Regions from separate parts of the Streptomyces sp. NPDC001781 genome, predicted to be linked through region 1. Evidence: riboswitches for the same ligand, from Rfam matches in the RefSeq annotation. Region 1 holds a riboswitch; the other holds the start of a gene.
The links. Region 1 has a riboswitch for glycine ahead of gcvP (aminomethyl-transferring glycine dehydrogenase). Riboswitches for the same ligand answer to the same signal wherever they lie in the genome.

Region 1 (7,711 bases):
GTAGGTGATCATCAGCACGGACAGCTCGTCGCGGTGCTGCTCGATCTTGGCGCGCAGGTCCTCGACGTCGATCTCGCCGTCCCCGGCGGTCTTGACGACGACGACCTTCATCCCGGCCATCACCGCGCTCGCCGCGTTGGTGCCGTGCGCGGAGGACGGGATGAGGCAGACGGTGCGCTGCGCGTCGCCGTTGGCCCGGTGGTAGGCGCGTACGGCGAGCAGTCCGGCCAGCTCACCCTGGGACCCGGCGTTGGGCTGGAGGGAGACCTTGTCGTACCCGGTGACCTCGGCGAGCCGGTCCTCCAGCTCACGGATGAGGGTGAGGTAGCCCTCGGCCTGCTCGGCGGGGGCGAAGGGGTGCAGCGCCCCGAACTCGGGCCAGGTGACCGGCTCCATCTCGGTGGTCGCGTTCAGCTTCATGGTGCAGGAGCCGAGCGGGATCATGCCCCGGTCGAGCGCGTAGTCGCGGTCGGACAGCTTGCGCAGGTAGCGCAGCATGGCCGTCTCCGAGCGGTGCTCGTGGAAGACCGGGTGGGCGAGGTAGTCGTCGGTGCGCAGCAGCACCTCGGGCAGCGTGTCCTCGGCCGCCGCGTCGAGCGCCTCGATGTCGCCGTCGACGCCGAAGGCGGCGAAGACGGCCTCCAGCTGAGCGCGGTTGGTGGTCTCGTCGCAGGCCAGGGAGGCGTGGTCGGCGTCGACGATGCGCAGGTTGACACCGCCCTCTCGGGCGGCGGCGACCACCTCGGCGGCCCGGCCGGGCACGCGCGCGGTGAGGGTGTCGAAGTAGGCGCCGTGCACGATCTCGACACCGCCGGCGCGCAGGCCCCCGGCGAGGATCGTGGCGTAGCGGTGGGTGCGGCGGGCGATGGTCCGCAGGCCGTCGGGGCCGTGGTAGACGGCGTACATGCCGGCCATGACGGCGAGCAGCACCTGCGCAGTGCAGATGTTGCTGGTGGCCTTCTCCCGGCGGATGTGCTGCTCGCGGGTCTGGAGCGCGAGACGGTAGGCGCGGTGCCCGTCGGCGTCGACGGACACGCCGACCAGGCGGCCGGGCAGGCTGCGGGCGAACTTCTCGTGCACGGCCATGTAGCCGGCGTGGGGGCCGCCGAAGCCCATGGGGACGCCGAAGCGCTGGGTGGTGCCGATGGCGATGTCCGCGCCCAGCTCACCGGGCGAGGTGAGCAGGGTGAGCGCGAGCAGGTCGGCGGCGACGGTGACGAGGGCGCCCAGCCCGTGCGCCTGCTCGACGACCGGCTTGAGATCGCGTACGGCACCGGAGGCGCCGGGGTACTGGAGCAGGACGCCGGTGATGTCGCGGGCGGCGATGTCGGCGGGGATGCCGTCGCTCAGGTCGGCGACGACGACCTCGACACCGGCCGGCTCTGCGCGGGTCTCGATGACGGCGATGGTCTGCGGCAGGGTGTCCGCGTCGACCAGGAAGAGGCCCTTCTTGTTCTTGCCCATGCGCCGGGACAGCGCCATCGCCTCGGCGGCGGCGGTGCCCTCGTCCAGCAGGGAGGCACCGGAGGTGGGCAGCCCGGTGAGGTCCGCGACCATGGTCTGGAAGTTCAGCAGGGCCTCCAGGCGGCCCTGGGAGATCTCCGGCTGGTACGGCGTGTAGGCCGTGTACCAGGCGGGGTTCTCCATGACGTTGCGCAGGATGACAGGCGGCGTGAAGGTGCCGTAGTAGCCCAGGCCGATCATGGAGCCGAGGACCTGGTTGTGGTCGGCGAGACCGCGCAGCTCGGCGATGACCTCGGCCTCGGTGCGGGCACCGGGGAGGTCGAGCGCGTCGGCGTTCTTGATCACGTCCGGCACCGCGGCGGCGGTCAGCTCGTCGAGGGAGCCGTAGCCGACCTGCGCGAGCATCTTGGCCCGCGCCTCGTGGTCGGGGCCGATGTGGCGCTGCTCGAAGGGGATGCCCGCTTCGAGCTCGGCGAGCGGAATGCGAGGGGCGGTCATGTGCGGAGGCCTCCTGGTCTGGCGCGACCTGCGAGGGGCACCACGGCTCGGGTGCCCACCGGCCTCCCCCTCTGTCATCTCGTACCTGAGAGCTTCACCGGGGTACTTGCGAACCCCGGCTTGCACCGTCGGTGAGAGCGGGAGCCGTGGCGCCCGCCCTGCTTTCCAGAGTGACCTCGTCCGTGCGGTACGGGTGCCTGAGAGATTCCGGGGAGGAGTTGCTCCTTCGGCGCCTCCGAACTGCTCGGAGGACTCTCCCGCACGGGGTCAGCAGCCGACTTCAGCCTACCAGCGGGGTCCTGGGCACAACGTTCGAGTGGCCGCCCGGCTGATTCTGCTCTTTTGTAGTGCTTACGGATGAGTTGCGACCATGTGGAGGGAGAGGGATCGTGCAGACCGACATCGATCCGCGCAGCCTGATCGGCCGCAAGGCGTTCGACCGCACCGGCACCAGGATCGGCACCATAGACGAGGTGTACCTCGACGACGCGACCGGCGTCCCGGAGTGGGCGGCGGTGCGCACCGGACTCTTCTCCCGCGACGCGTTCGTCCCGCTGGAACCCAGCGAACTGGTCGACGGCGCGCTGCGCGTCCCCTTCGAACGGGCCCTCATCAAGGACGCCCCCGACTTCGGCGTGGGCCGTCACCTCTCCCCCGAGCAGGAACTCCAGCTCTACCACCACTACGGACTCGACGTCGGCTCCGCCGCCCGGCCCACTGCGGACCGTGACTTCGGCAGGGTCGCCGGCGCCGAGGAAGCCTGACCCCCTCCCCTCTCATCCGCCGTCCATCTCCCCCTCCGCAGCCGCCTCCACCGGGGCCACCAGCGGGAGGGGGTCGGCCGCTTCCAGGCCGGCCTCGTCGGACCGGAACGTCCGCACCCGGCCCGGAGCGGAGAGCGGGGTCTCGAAACGCACGGTGACCCGCCCGAGGCCGCTGCCCTGCACCCACCCGTGCCCGTACTCCTCGTGCCGCACGTCCTGGCCCGCCCGCCACTCCGGTGCGGCGGGCCCGGGTCTCTCCGGGCCGGATTCGGGTGCGCTCTCCAGTGGTGTCTCCTCGGCCGGTTCACCCGCCGCCTGTGCGAACAGGTCCTCCTGCGTGTAGTCGGCGAGCCCGGACACGCCGACGCCGAGCAGCCGTACCCCGCCGGTGGTGTCGACACAGTCCAGCAGCCGCGCGGCCGCCTCCCGGATGACCGAGGGGTCGTCCGTGGGCCCGCGCAGCGTCTCGGAGCGCGTCAGGGTGGAGAAGTCGTACCGCCGCACCTTGAGCACGATGGTCCGCCCGGAGAGTCCGGCGCCGCGCAGCCGCCGTACGCACCGGTCGGCGAGACGGCGGACCTCCAGGCCGATACGCGGCCGGTCGTGGATGTCGACGGCGTAGGTGTCCTCCACCGACACCGACTTGGCCTCGCGCTCGGCCACCACCGGCCGGTCGTCGCGGGCCAGCGCCATCGCGTACAGCGCGTGTCCGTGGGCCTTGCCGAGGAGCCGGACCAGTTCGTCCTCTCCTGCCTCGGACAGCTCCAGCACCGTGGTGATACCGGCGCGCCGCAAGTGGTCACCGGTGGCGGGACCCACGCCGGGCAGCGTGCGCACCGGCATCGGGGACAGCAGGGCGCGCTCGGTGCCCGGTTCGATGAGGACCAGGCCGTCGGGCTTGGCCCGCTCCGAGGCGATCTTGGCCAGCATCTTGGAGGCGGCGAGCCCCACTGATCCGGTCAGCCCGGTCACCGCCCGGATGTCGGCGCGCAGCCGGGCTCCGGCCTCCCGCGCCGACGCCTCGTCCCAGGCGGCGTCACCGGCCTCGAGGTCCACGAACGCCTCGTCCAGGCTCAGCGGTTCCACCAGCGGGGACAGCTGCCGCAGAAGCGCCATCACCTGGTCGCTGATCGACCGGTAGAGCGCGAAGCGCGGCGTCAGGTACGCGGCGTTCGGCGCGAGCCGCCGGGCCTGCGCGGTGGGCATCGCCGAGTGCACCCCGAACACCCGTGCCTCGTACGACGCGGTGGCCACCACGCCCCGCGGTCCGATACCGCCCACCACGACGGCCTTCCCGCGCAGGCTCGGCTTGGACGCCTGCTCCACCGAGGCGAAGAAGGCGTCCATGTCGAGATGGAGGATGGTGGGCGCGTTTCTCACAGGTCCGATGCTGCACCATGCCACTGACAACGGTCCCCGCACGGGGACGCCCTGTGGAAAACGGTGCCCGGGGGTCTCAGACGGCGCGGTTGCGCCGGCGCGCCAGTTCGTCGGCCGGGTTGTGCCCGATCAGCGTCTCGCCGGTGTCGACACGCTCGCCGTGGAGCTGCGAGAGGGCGCTCTCCACGTCCCGCCAGACCACACCGACGGCGATTCCGAAAATGCCCTGGCCGCCCTGGAGCAGGGCGTGGACCTCGTCCGGGGAGGTGCACTCGTAGACCATGGCGCCGTCGCTCATCAGGGTCATGCGCTCCAGGTCGCGAAACCCGCGCTCCCTGAGGTGCTGCACGGCCGAGCGGATGTTCTGGAGCGAGACACCGGTGTCCAGGAACCGCTTGACGATCTTCAGTACGACCACGTCGCGGAAGCTGTACAGCCGCTGGGTGCCCGAGCCGTGCGCGGGCCGCACACTGGGCTCGACCAGTCCCGTGCGGGCCCAGTAGTCGAGCTGTCGGTAGGTGATCCCGGCGGCCGCACAGGCCGTGGGACCGCGGTATCCGATCTCCTCGGACGTCATGGCCGCCGCCCCTTCACCGTCAGGCACCACCGTAGGCCGCTGCGGAGCGTGATCGGCCGCGCCGTCGAGCTGTGGGTGCCCCCCGCCCGGCCGAAACCGCGCGCTCGGGGGAGGGTACGGGCCGTTGTCCCCGAAACCGTGTCCGGGGGCACCCCCAGCCGTACCGTCGCCGCTCATCCTCACGCCGACCTCCGTCCTTGACCTGCCTTGTCGACGGTAGGCAGTCACCAGGGGCGCGTCAACGATCGCCACACTCGGCACGCCGAGTGACAATCACCCTGAGAGTGGTTTCTCGTGTCCCACCGCGGGGAAAGGCTAGCCGAATGCCCTCGCGGAGGGCCGTAGGACGCCCTCACGGGACGTTGGCATGTGCCCCCTCGCGCGAGCGTCACAGCGCGCCACGAGCCGGCCGGACGGACCCCTGGTCCACCGGCCGGCTCCCGGCCTCACTGGCTGCTGGTCCCGAAGTCCTCGGGCGAGATCTGGTCGAGGAACTCGCGGAACTTCTCCACCTCGTCCTCCTGCTCGTCCGGGATGGCGATGCCCGCGTCGTCCAGCACCCCGTCACTGCCGTAGATCGGCGTGCCGGTGCGCAGGGCGAGCGCTATGGCGTCGGACGGCCGCGCGCTCACCTCGACCCCGCTGGCGAACACCAGCTCCGCGTAGAAGACGCCTTCCCGCAGATCGGTGATGCGTACTTCGGTCAGCTCCTGGCCGACCGCCTCCAGCACGTCCTTGAACAGGTCGTGCGTCAGCGGACGCGCGGGAGCCATGCCCTGCTGGGCGAAAGCGATCGCGGTCGCCTCCCCGGGCCCGATCCAGATGGGGAGGTAGCGGTCGCCTCCCACTTCGCGCAGGAGCACGATCGGTTGGTTGGAGGGCATTTCGACCCGGACACCTACGACATCGAGCTCGTTCACACAGCAACCCTAGGCCGTGCTCGGGACGTTTGGGTAGTCGGGCCGGGAACAGGTGGGCGATCCGGCGCAAGCCGAGCGGGTCGGGACACACCGGCCGTCAGGGCAGCCGCACCCCGAGCGCCGCCTTCACGAGCGCCGAGTGCAGCTTCATGGTGAGGGCCGCCAGCTCCTTGGTACGGGCCTCGGCGAGCGTCCTGGTCTGCGGATTGCGGTGCCGCTTCAACGGGGCGACGACCTGGTCGACCAGCCCCGCCTCGCGCTCGGCGGCTGCCTTCATCACCCGCAGGTGGCGGGGTTCGATGCCGAAGCGGCCCAGTTCGGCCACCAGTGAGGCCACGGTGACGGCCTCGGCGTCGTACACGCCGTCCGCCAGAGGGGCGAGGAGCCCGTACGACTCCCACTCGCTCAGTTCGGCCTGGTCGATCCCGGCCGCCGCCAGCAGTTCGTCCCGGCCGATCCGGGCGACCGTGGACCACTCGGTCTCCTCCGACTCGTCGTCGCCGCTGCGCTGGCGGCCGAGCACGGGCAGCACGGCGGCCTCGCCGCGCTCCATGGCGTCCAGGTGCTCCCGGATCACCTTGAGCGGCAGATAGTGGTCCCGCTGCATCCTGAGGACATGGCCGAGGCGCTCCACGTCACGGGGGCTGAACTTGCGGTACCCCGAGGGGGTCCGCTGCGGCTCGATGAGCCCCTCCGACTCCAGGAAGCGGATCTTGGAGACGGTTACTTCGGGGAACTCCTCGCGCAGCGCGTTCAGCACCGTGCCGATACTCATCAGCCCACTGTCCCTGGCGGCGGTACCGCTTCCGGCACCGCCGCTCGGTGTTTGAAGCATGGACCTTCCCTGGGGTTCCCCCGGGACGGGCGTCCTGGGGTGGGTCAGACTCCTTGCCGGCTCGCGTAGAAGACCAGCCGGTACTTGCCGATCTGCACCTCGTCACCGTTGGCCAGCGCCACCTGGTCGATCCGCTCGCGGTTGACGTAGGTGCCGTTGAGGCTGCCGACGTCGGCCACCGTGAAGGAACCGTCGGGCGAGCGGCGGAACTCCACATGGCTGCGGGAGACCGTCACGTCGTCCAGGAAGATGTCGCTCTGCGGGTGACGCCCCGCCGTGGTCAGATCGCTGTCCAGGAGGAAGCGGCTGCCGGAGTTCGGACCCCGGCGGACCACCAGCAGCGCCGAGCCGACCGGCAGCGCGTCGACCGCCGCCTGCGCCTCGGGAGACAGCATCGGCATCGCCGTCTGACCGGTGACCTCCGAGTCGTACGCCTCGATGCCCGAGATGGAGATCGTGGACGTGGTCTCCGACGCACGCTCCGGCGCCACACCGGGACGCAGGGGCGCGCCGCAGTTGGAGCAGAAACGGGCGTTCTCCGCGTTGCGGTTCCCGCACCTCGTACACACCAGGGCCGACATGGACGGAGCCTCCTGCCGCGACGGTTGTCCGAAACCTATGCCGCCGCCCTGGCCAGGGTCAACGGACGCCGCGCCCTGTCCCCCGGAAGTCCCACCACCCGGACCAGCCACCTGGTCCCGGAACAGCGGGCGCTGTCCTTCCTCGTCGGGCTGTGCGCGATGACGGGCCGTCGCGTTCTCGTTGCCCTCTCGCGCGCTCTTGCCGAACAACTTCCCAAACAACTTCACGGGCGATTCCCCTTGACCGAAACAGACCCGCCCGTGGGGCAGGACGAACCCAGAATGCCTACACCGACCGATCCGGACATCTTCACAACGTCCGTATCCACCCGACAGTTTCCACCACGCACCACCCCTTCGGTGCGGCGACCCCCCGCAACCTCATGCCCCCGCCCGTCGCCGCCCATGCACCGCGGGTTCACCGCGAGGACGACCGAGCGTAGTCAGGCAGCTTCGCCTGCCGCAAGGCATCCACGACGATCTTGTCCGAGCGCTCCACACTCACCGTGGCCTGCTCCTTCTCCAAGCTCTGCACCACGCCTCCAGGGATGTTCAACGCCGGTTCGAGGTCCTGCGGCTTGCCGATGACCCTGAAACGATACGGAGCGTTGATCTTGTTCCCGTCGACCGCGACGCTACCGCCGGTGTCCGAGAAATAGGTGTTCGCCACCACGCGCACATCGTTGACCTCT
Region 2 (7,711 bases), on a different contig from region 1:
CGCGAGCCTCGGGGCCTCAGTTGCCGAACTGGTAGAAGGGGCGCACGTTCATCCGCAGCCAGTCGGCCACCGGGTCCTGGGTGGCGTCCAGCAGGACCAGGTTGACGGGCCAGGGGGCCGGGGCGCGGCCGAGGGCCCTGCCGAGGGCGTCCAGCGGGACGGCCCGCGCGTCACCCTCCCAGTGGGCGAGTTCGACGCCGACGAAGAGCACCGGGTCGGCGTTCTCGATGACGGCGAGGCAGCGCCGGGCGCTGAGGACCACGCCGGTCGCGGCGAACTCGGCGGAGGCGCCGGCGAGGAAGTCCACCGGGTCCTCCTGCCAGTCGGGCTCGAAGAGCCGCACCCGGCCGCCGGAGGCCGGACCGTCCAGCGGGGTGCCCCCGGCCCGGCACAGCGCGGCCACCGCGTCCGGCGGCAGCGGGAGCCCGACCACGCCACCGGGGTTGATGACGACGCCCGCCTGCGGCGGCAGTCCGCGCGCGAACTCCACGGCGGGGGCGACGGTGTGCGGGAGGTGCCCGCCGGGCGACTGCCGGAACTGCTCCTCGGAGCTGAACACCGGGACGTACACCTGGCCGTCGATCTCGACGGTGGGCAGGTCGAGCGGACCGCTGTGCGGGCCGCCGCCGTTGGGCAGGGGTATCCAGACGAAGCTTCGGGCCAGCACCTCGATGAGACGGGCGGCGGCCGCGGGTATGCCGAGCGAGGCGGAGAGGACCTCCTCCAGTTCGTTGCCGGGCCAACCGCCGTGCGGGTGGGGGTGTGCCTGTGCCGGGAGGTCCGCGGGAAGGTCCGCCGGGAAGTCCATGTGCCTACCGCCTGCTGGGAGTCATGCTGTGGTGCAGAAGGCTATCCGGTGCGGCCGCGCGCTCACGCGGCGAACTCGATCCGCCGCAGGCCGTCCGCCGAGGCGCGGTCCAGCAGGACGACCGAGCCGCAGCCGGCGGGACTCCCGCCGCGCGCCACGGCGTCCAGCAGGCGGGCGGTGGTGCCGCGGTGACGGCGGAAGGCGTACCGGGAGACGCCCCGGCCGCGCTCGCGCTGGCCGCGCCGGGCGGTGTCGGCGGACACGTCGAGCAGGATCAGGTGCAGGGTGCCGCCTCTGCGGCGCGCCTCGCGGGCGAGCCAGCAGCGCACCCAGGGCTGGGTGCCGCAGTCGTGCACCACGACGCCCTCGCCGGAGGCCAGCGCGCGGCGCAGCCCGGCGTAGTGGGCGAGGCGGACCAGTGGGCGGTAGAGCGCGTAGGGCAGCGCGGCGGGCAGACGGGCGGCCCAGCGGTCGCGGGCGTCCTGGGAGTCGACGCGGCGGCCGGGGACCGTACGGCGCATCAGGGTGGACTTGCCGCTGCCGGGCAGGCCGGTGACGACGGCGAGGTCGCGCGGGCCGAAGCGGAGGGTGCGGGGGCCGCCGCCGGGGCGGTCGCGCAGGTCGCGGACGGCCGGCGCGGGGCGCTCCGCCCCTTCCCGGGCCCTCGCGCCGAGCCGCTGCCGCACCGGGATGCCGGTGGTCGTGGCGTACACCGTGCTCCTGTTCACCGTGATCGTCCCTCCCCCAGTGGGCTCGGGTCGTCCCTGCCCAGCCCGTGTAAAGAGAAGGTAATGCGCGCGGTGCCCGGACGGGTCCCGGAACGGCTACGGGCATGTCACAGCCGGTGGCCCCTTCAGGGCCGGGCGCCGCCGTGCGATGATGTGCCCGCCAACTGCATACCGGCCGTTTGAATCCGCGCGGGAGAGTCCCCATCCGGGGCGCCGAAGGAGCAAGTCCCTCCCTTGAATCTCTCAGGCACCGTTACCGCGCGGGCGAGGCACATCTGAAAAGCGGGCCGCTGTCGTGGTGGCCCCACCCAAGGTGCAAGTCAGTGACGCCCCCCGCCGGGGGAGGGTCATGGCGAACCTCTCAGGTTCCGATGACAGATGGGGAGGAACGTTCCTCGCCCCATCCCCCGTTGCCCCTGGGAGACGACCGATGAGTAGCACCGAACTCCGTCATACCGCGCTCGACGCCGTGCACCGCTCGCTCGGCGCGACGATGACCGACTTCGCCGGCTGGGACATGCCCCTGCGCTACGGCTCCGAGCGCGACGAGCACCTGGCGGTGCGCACCCGGGCCGGGCTGTTCGACCTCTCGCACATGGGCGAGATCACGGTGACCGGCCCCGGGGCGGCGGCGCTGCTGAACCACGCCCTCGTCGGCGACCTCGCCTCGGTCGGCGTGGGCCGCGCCCGCTACACCATGATCTGCCGCGCCGACGGCGGCATCCTGGACGACCTGATCGTCTACCGGCTCGCCGAGCACGAGTACATGGTCGTGGCCAACGCCTCCAACGCCCAGGTCGTGCTGGACGCGCTGACCGAGCGCGCGGCCGGCTTCGACGCCGAGGTCCGCGACGACCGCGACGCCTACGCGCTGCTCGCCGTGCAGGGCCCGGAGTCCCCCGGCATCCTCAAGGCCGTCACCGACGCCGACCTCGACGGCCTGAAGTACTACGCCGGGCTGCCCGGCACCGTCGCGGGCGTCCCCGCGCTGATCGCCCGTACCGGCTACACCGGCGAGGACGGCTTCGAGCTGTTCGTGAAGCCCGAGCACGCGCCGCAGCTCTGGGAGGCGCTGATGGAGGCCGGCGCCGGCGCCGGCCTGGTGCCCTGCGGGCTGTCCTGCCGGGACACCCTGCGCCTGGAGGCGGGCATGCCGCTGTACGGGCACGAGCTGACCACCGGGCTGACCCCCTTCGACGCCGGTCTCGGCCGCGTGGTGAAGTTCGGCAAGGAGGGCGACTTCGTCGGCCGCGAGGCACTGGCGAAGGCCGCCGAGCGCGCCGAGGCACAGCCGCCGCGCGTGCTGGTCGGCCTCGTCGCCGAGGGCCGCCGGGTGCCGCGTGCCGGGTACGCCGTCGTCGCGGACGGCAAGGTGATCGGCGAGGTCACCTCGGGCGCCCCCTCCCCCACCCTCGGCAAGCCGCTGGCCATCGCCTACGTCGACGCCGCGCACGCCGCCCCCGGCAGCGCGGGGGTGGGCGTGGACATCCGGGGCACCCACGAGCCGTACGAGGTCGTGGCGCTGCCCTTCTACAAGCGCGCCAAGTAGACACTGGCCCCGGGTCCGGCCGGTCTCCGGCGTGACCCTGCGCACATTTCACCCGCTCTTCAGCGGTTCGAGCCCTTTTCCCCCGACGAGCACGTCCTCGCGTACAGGAGAATTCAGGTCATGAGCAACCCGCAGCAGTTGAGCTACAGCAAGGAGCACGAGTGGCTGTCGGCCGCCGAGGGCGGCGCGTCGACGGTCGGCATCACCGAGCACGCGGCCAACGCGCTCGGCGATGTGGTCTTCGTGCAGCTTCCCGAGGTCGGCGACGAGGTCACCGCGGGCGAGTCGTGCGGCGAGCTGGAGTCCACCAAGTCGGTCTCCGAGCTGTACTCGCCCGTCTCCGGTGAGATCACCGAGGTCAACCAGGACGTCGTGGACGACCCGTCGCTGGTGAACTCCGAGCCCTTCCAGGGCGGCTGGCTGTTCAAGGTGCGCGTCGCGGAGCAGCCCGCCGACCTGCTGACCGCCGACGAGTACACCGCCTACACCGCCGGCTGAGGAGCCAGAAGCCGTATGACTGACGTCCTGAACACGCCCCTGCACGAGCTGGACCCGGAGATCGCCGCCGCGGTCGACGCCGAGCTGCGCCGCCAGCAGTCGACCCTGGAGATGATCGCCTCCGAGAACTTCGCACCGCTCGCGGTGATGGAGGCGCAGGGGTCGGTCCTGACCAACAAGTACGCCGAGGGCTATCCGGGCCGCCGCTACTACGGCGGCTGCGAGCATGTCGACGTGGCCGAGCAGATCGCCATCGACCGGGTGAAGGAGCTGTTCGGCGCCGAGTACGCCAACGTCCAGCCGCACTCGGGGGCCTCCGCGAACCAGGCGGCGCTGTTCGCGCTGGCCCAGCCCGGCGACACCATCCTCGGGCTCGACCTGGCGCACGGCGGCCACCTCACCCACGGGATGCGGCTGAACTTCTCCGGCAAGCAGTTCAACGTGGTCGCCTACCACGTGGACGGCGACACCGGCCTGGTCGACATGGCCGAGGTGGAGCGCCTCGCCAAGGAGCACCGCCCGAAGGTGATCATCGCCGGCTGGTCGGCCTACCCCCGGCAGCTCGACTTCGCCGAGTTCCGCAGGATCGCGGACGAGGCCGGGGCGTACCTGTGGGTGGACATGGCGCACTTCGCCGGTCTGGTCGCGGCGGGGCTGCACCCGAACCCGGTCGAGCACGCGGACGTGGTGACCTCCACCACGCACAAGACGCTCGGCGGCCCGCGCGGCGGCATCATCCTGGCCAGGAAGGACTTCGCCAAGAAGCTGAACTCCTCGGTCTTCCCCGGTTTCCAGGGCGGCCCGCTGGAGCACGTGATCGCCGCCAAGGCGGTCTCCTTCAAGGTCGCGGCCTCGGCGGAATTCGCGGAGCGTCAGCGTCGTACGGTGGAGGGTGCCCGCATCCTGGCCGAGCGGCTGACCGCGCCGGACGCCCGCGAGGCCGGGGTGAACGTGCTCTCCGGCGGCACGGACGTGCACCTGATCCTGGTGGACCTGCGTGAGTCGGAGCTGGACGGACAGCAGGCCGAGGACCGTCTGCACGAGGTCGGCATCACGGTCAACCGCAACGCGGTCCCGAACGACCCGCGCCCGCCGATGGTCACCTCGGGCCTGAGGATCGGCACGCCCGCCCTCGCCACCCGCGGCTTCACCGCCGAGGACTTCACCGAGGTCGCGGACGTGATCGCGGAGACGCTGAAGCCGTCCTACGACGCTTCAGCGCTCGCGGCCCGGGTGCGGGTGCTGGCGGATAAGCACCCGCTGTATCCGGCGCTGGGCGAGTAGTACCCCGTATTCCGTGGTCCGGGTGCCCCGCCCACTGCCGGTGGGCGGGGCACCCGTGCTGTGTCCGCATAACTTTTTGTACCTGTTCGTATTGAGGAGTCACCGTGGCCGTCTCGGTCTTCGACCTGTTCTCGATCGGCATCGGCCCGTCCAGCTCCCACACGGTCGGCCCGATGCGCGCGGCGCGCATGTTCGCCCGCCGGCTGCGCAACGAGGGAGTGCTGGACGCCGTCGCCGCCGTCCGCTGCGAGCTGTACGGCTCGCTCGGCGCCACCGGCCACGGTCACGGCACCCCCAAGGCGGTGCTGCTGGGCCTGGAGGGCGCCTCCCCGCGCACGGTGGATGTGGAGGGCGCCGACGACCGGGTGGAGGCGATCCGCAAGGCGGGCCGGCTCAGCCTGCTGGGCGAGCACGAGATCGCCTTCTCCTTCGACGACGACCTCGTCCTGCACCGCCGCGAGACCCTGCCCTACCACGCCAACGGCATGACCCTCTGGGCGTACGACGCCTCGGGCCGGGAGCTGCTGACCAAGACGTACTACTCGGTCGGCGGCGGGTTCGTCGTGGACGAGGAGGCGGTCGGCGCCGACCGGATCAAGCTGGACGACACGGTGCTGAAGTACCCCTTCCGCACCGGTGACGAGCTGCTGCGGCTCACCAGGGAGACCGGTCTGTCGATCTCCGCGCTGATGCTGGAGAACGAGCGGGCCTGGCGCACCGAGGAGGAGATCCGGGCGGGCCTGCTGGAGATCTGGCGGGTGATGCGCGAGTGCGTGGCCCGCGGCATGTCCCGCGAGGGCATCCTGCCGGGCGGCCTGAGGGTCCGCCGCCGCGCCGCCGTCTCCGCCCGCCAGCTCCGCGCCGAGGGCAACGCGCTCGCGCACGCCATGGAGTGGATCACCCTCTACGCGATGGCGGTGAACGAGGAGAACGCGGCGGGCGGCCGGGTCGTGACCGCGCCCACCAACGGCGCGGCCGGCATCATCCCGGCGGTCCTGCACTACTACATGGACTTCGTGCCCGGCGCGGACGAGGAGGGCGTGGTCCGCTTCCTGCTGGCGGCCGGCGCGATCGGCATGCTCTTCAAGGAGAACGCCTCCATCTCCGGCGCCGAGGTCGGCTGCCAGGGCGAGGTGGGCTCCGCCTGCTCGATGGCGGCGGGCGCGCTCGCCGAGGTGCTGGGCGGCTCCCCCGAGCAGGTGGAGAACGCGGCCGAGATCGGCATGGAGCACAACCTGGGCCTGACCTGCGACCCGGTCGGCGGCCTCGTCCAGATCCCGTGCATCGAACGCAACGGCATGGCCTCGGTGAAGGCGGTCACCGCCGCGAAAATGGCGATGCGCGGCGACGGCTCCCACAAGGTCTCCCTCGACAAGGTCATCAAGACCATGAAGGAGACGGGCGCGGACATGAGCGTCAAGTACAAGGAGACGGCGCGGGGCGGGCTGGCGGTGAACATCATCGAGTGCTGAGGGGCGCCTGGTGTGCGGGGCCGGAGGGGGCTGAATACTGGGGATCATGCGCACCGACTTCGATCCCTCGGCCATGGCCCCGCACGCGTTCTACCGGCTCCTCACCTCGGTGGTGGTTCCGCGCCCGATCGCGTGGGTCTCCACGGTCCCGAAGGACCACCCGGACCGGCCGAACCTCGCTCCGCACTCGTTCTTCTCGGTCTCCTGTGTGCAGCCGCCGATCGTGCAGTTCACCTCGGTGACCCGCAAGGACTCGCTGCGGAACGTGGAGGAGACCGGGGAGTTCGTGGTCAACCTCGCGCCGGAGGGGCTGTTCAGGGAGATCAACGACACCGGGACGGACTTCCCGTCCGACGTCAGCGAGTTCGGCGCGGTGGGACTGGAACCCGAGCCCTCGCTGCGGGTGAGGCCGCCCCGGGTCGCGGCGTCCCCGGCGGCGCTGGAGTGCGAGCTGCACAGCCTGCTCACGCTGGGCGACTCCACGGTGGTGTTCGGGCGGGTGGTCCACGCGGTGGTCAGCGAGGAGGCGCTCGCCGACGACGGGCTGCCGGACATCGGGCGGCTGCGCCCCCTGTCCCGGCTGGGCCGCGACGAGTGGGGGACGCTCGGCGAGGTGCTGGACAAGCCCCGCATCCGCTGGCGCGACTGGCAGCAGGGCGAGCGGAGCTGAGTCCCGCTCCACGCCGTTCCGGACGCTCAGCCGCCGCTGCTCAGCCCCCGTGCCGCCGTACCGTGTCCGTGCCCGAGGCCACGGGTGCGAGGTCGGGGATCGGCAGCGGAACGCGCCGAGTGGGCATGCCAGGCGCCACGGTCATCGGGAGCGGAGTGCCTCCCTGCGAACGTTTCCCAGCCGTTGCCGGCCCGCCGTCGCAGCCGAGGAGTGGAGGAACTCACAGGCGTCCGACGCGGTGTGTCCGGGCATGGTGTCTGTAGTTCAACTCCCCCTGTTCTTCCGTCCCGCAGCGATGAGTGGTGTCCTCGTCGGGGCGGGTTCGCCTGCCAGGAGAAAGCATGTCTCTGAGCCTTCGGTTCACGGTCCGCAGTGACAAGGGACTGGTCCGGGAAGTCAATGAGGACTCCGTGTACGCGGCGCCGCATCTGCTGGTGGTGGCGGACGGGATGGGCGGGCACGCCGCGGGCGAGGTGGCCAGCTCCGTGGTGATCTCGCACATGGCCGAGCTGGAGCCGGAGCGGACGCGGGCGGAGCCCGTGGAGGCGCTGCGCGGGGCGATACTCGCCGGGAACCGGGCCATCGCCGACGCGGTGCGGACCTCGCCCGAGCTGGAGGGCATGGGGACCACGCTCACCGCGGTGCTGATGGAGGCGGACAGCGACCAGTTCGTCGTGGCCAACGTCGGGGACTCCCGTACGT

Region 2: another riboswitch for glycine. It lies ahead of gcvT (glycine cleavage system aminomethyltransferase GcvT); the one in region 1 lies ahead of gcvP (aminomethyl-transferring glycine dehydrogenase).

What each region holds. Positions count from the first base shown of each region.
Region 1 covers NZ_JBSFFI010000054.1:5,381-13,091, reverse strand. Annotated here, with positions in the region: gene gcvP (aminomethyl-transferring glycine dehydrogenase) at 1-1,962, opposite strand, end outside; glycine riboswitch at 2,138-2,232, opposite strand; gene ACWCV3_RS28125 (PRC-barrel domain-containing protein) at 2,352-2,726, shown strand; gene ACWCV3_RS28120 (DNA polymerase IV) at 2,739-4,106, opposite strand; gene ACWCV3_RS28115 (MerR family transcriptional regulator) at 4,183-4,866, opposite strand; gene ACWCV3_RS28110 (bifunctional nuclease family protein) at 5,130-5,603, opposite strand; gene ftsR (transcriptional regulator FtsR) at 5,701-6,438, opposite strand; gene ACWCV3_RS28100 (FHA domain-containing protein) at 6,483-7,355, opposite strand; gene ACWCV3_RS28095 (DUF881 domain-containing protein) at 7,438-7,711, opposite strand, start outside.
Region 2 covers NZ_JBSFFI010000031.1:42,751-50,461, forward strand. Annotated here, with positions in the region: gene ACWCV3_RS24305 (enhanced serine sensitivity protein SseB) at 17-808, opposite strand; gene ACWCV3_RS24310 (AAA family ATPase) at 871-1,536, opposite strand; glycine riboswitch at 1,717-1,805, shown strand; glycine riboswitch at 1,806-1,924, shown strand; gene gcvT (glycine cleavage system aminomethyltransferase GcvT) at 1,967-3,085, shown strand; gene gcvH (glycine cleavage system protein GcvH) at 3,206-3,583, shown strand; gene glyA (serine hydroxymethyltransferase) at 3,599-4,867, shown strand; gene ACWCV3_RS24330 (L-serine ammonia-lyase) at 4,972-6,339, shown strand; gene ACWCV3_RS24335 (flavin reductase family protein) at 6,386-7,009, shown strand; gene ACWCV3_RS24340 (PP2C family protein-serine/threonine phosphatase) at 7,351-7,711, shown strand, end outside.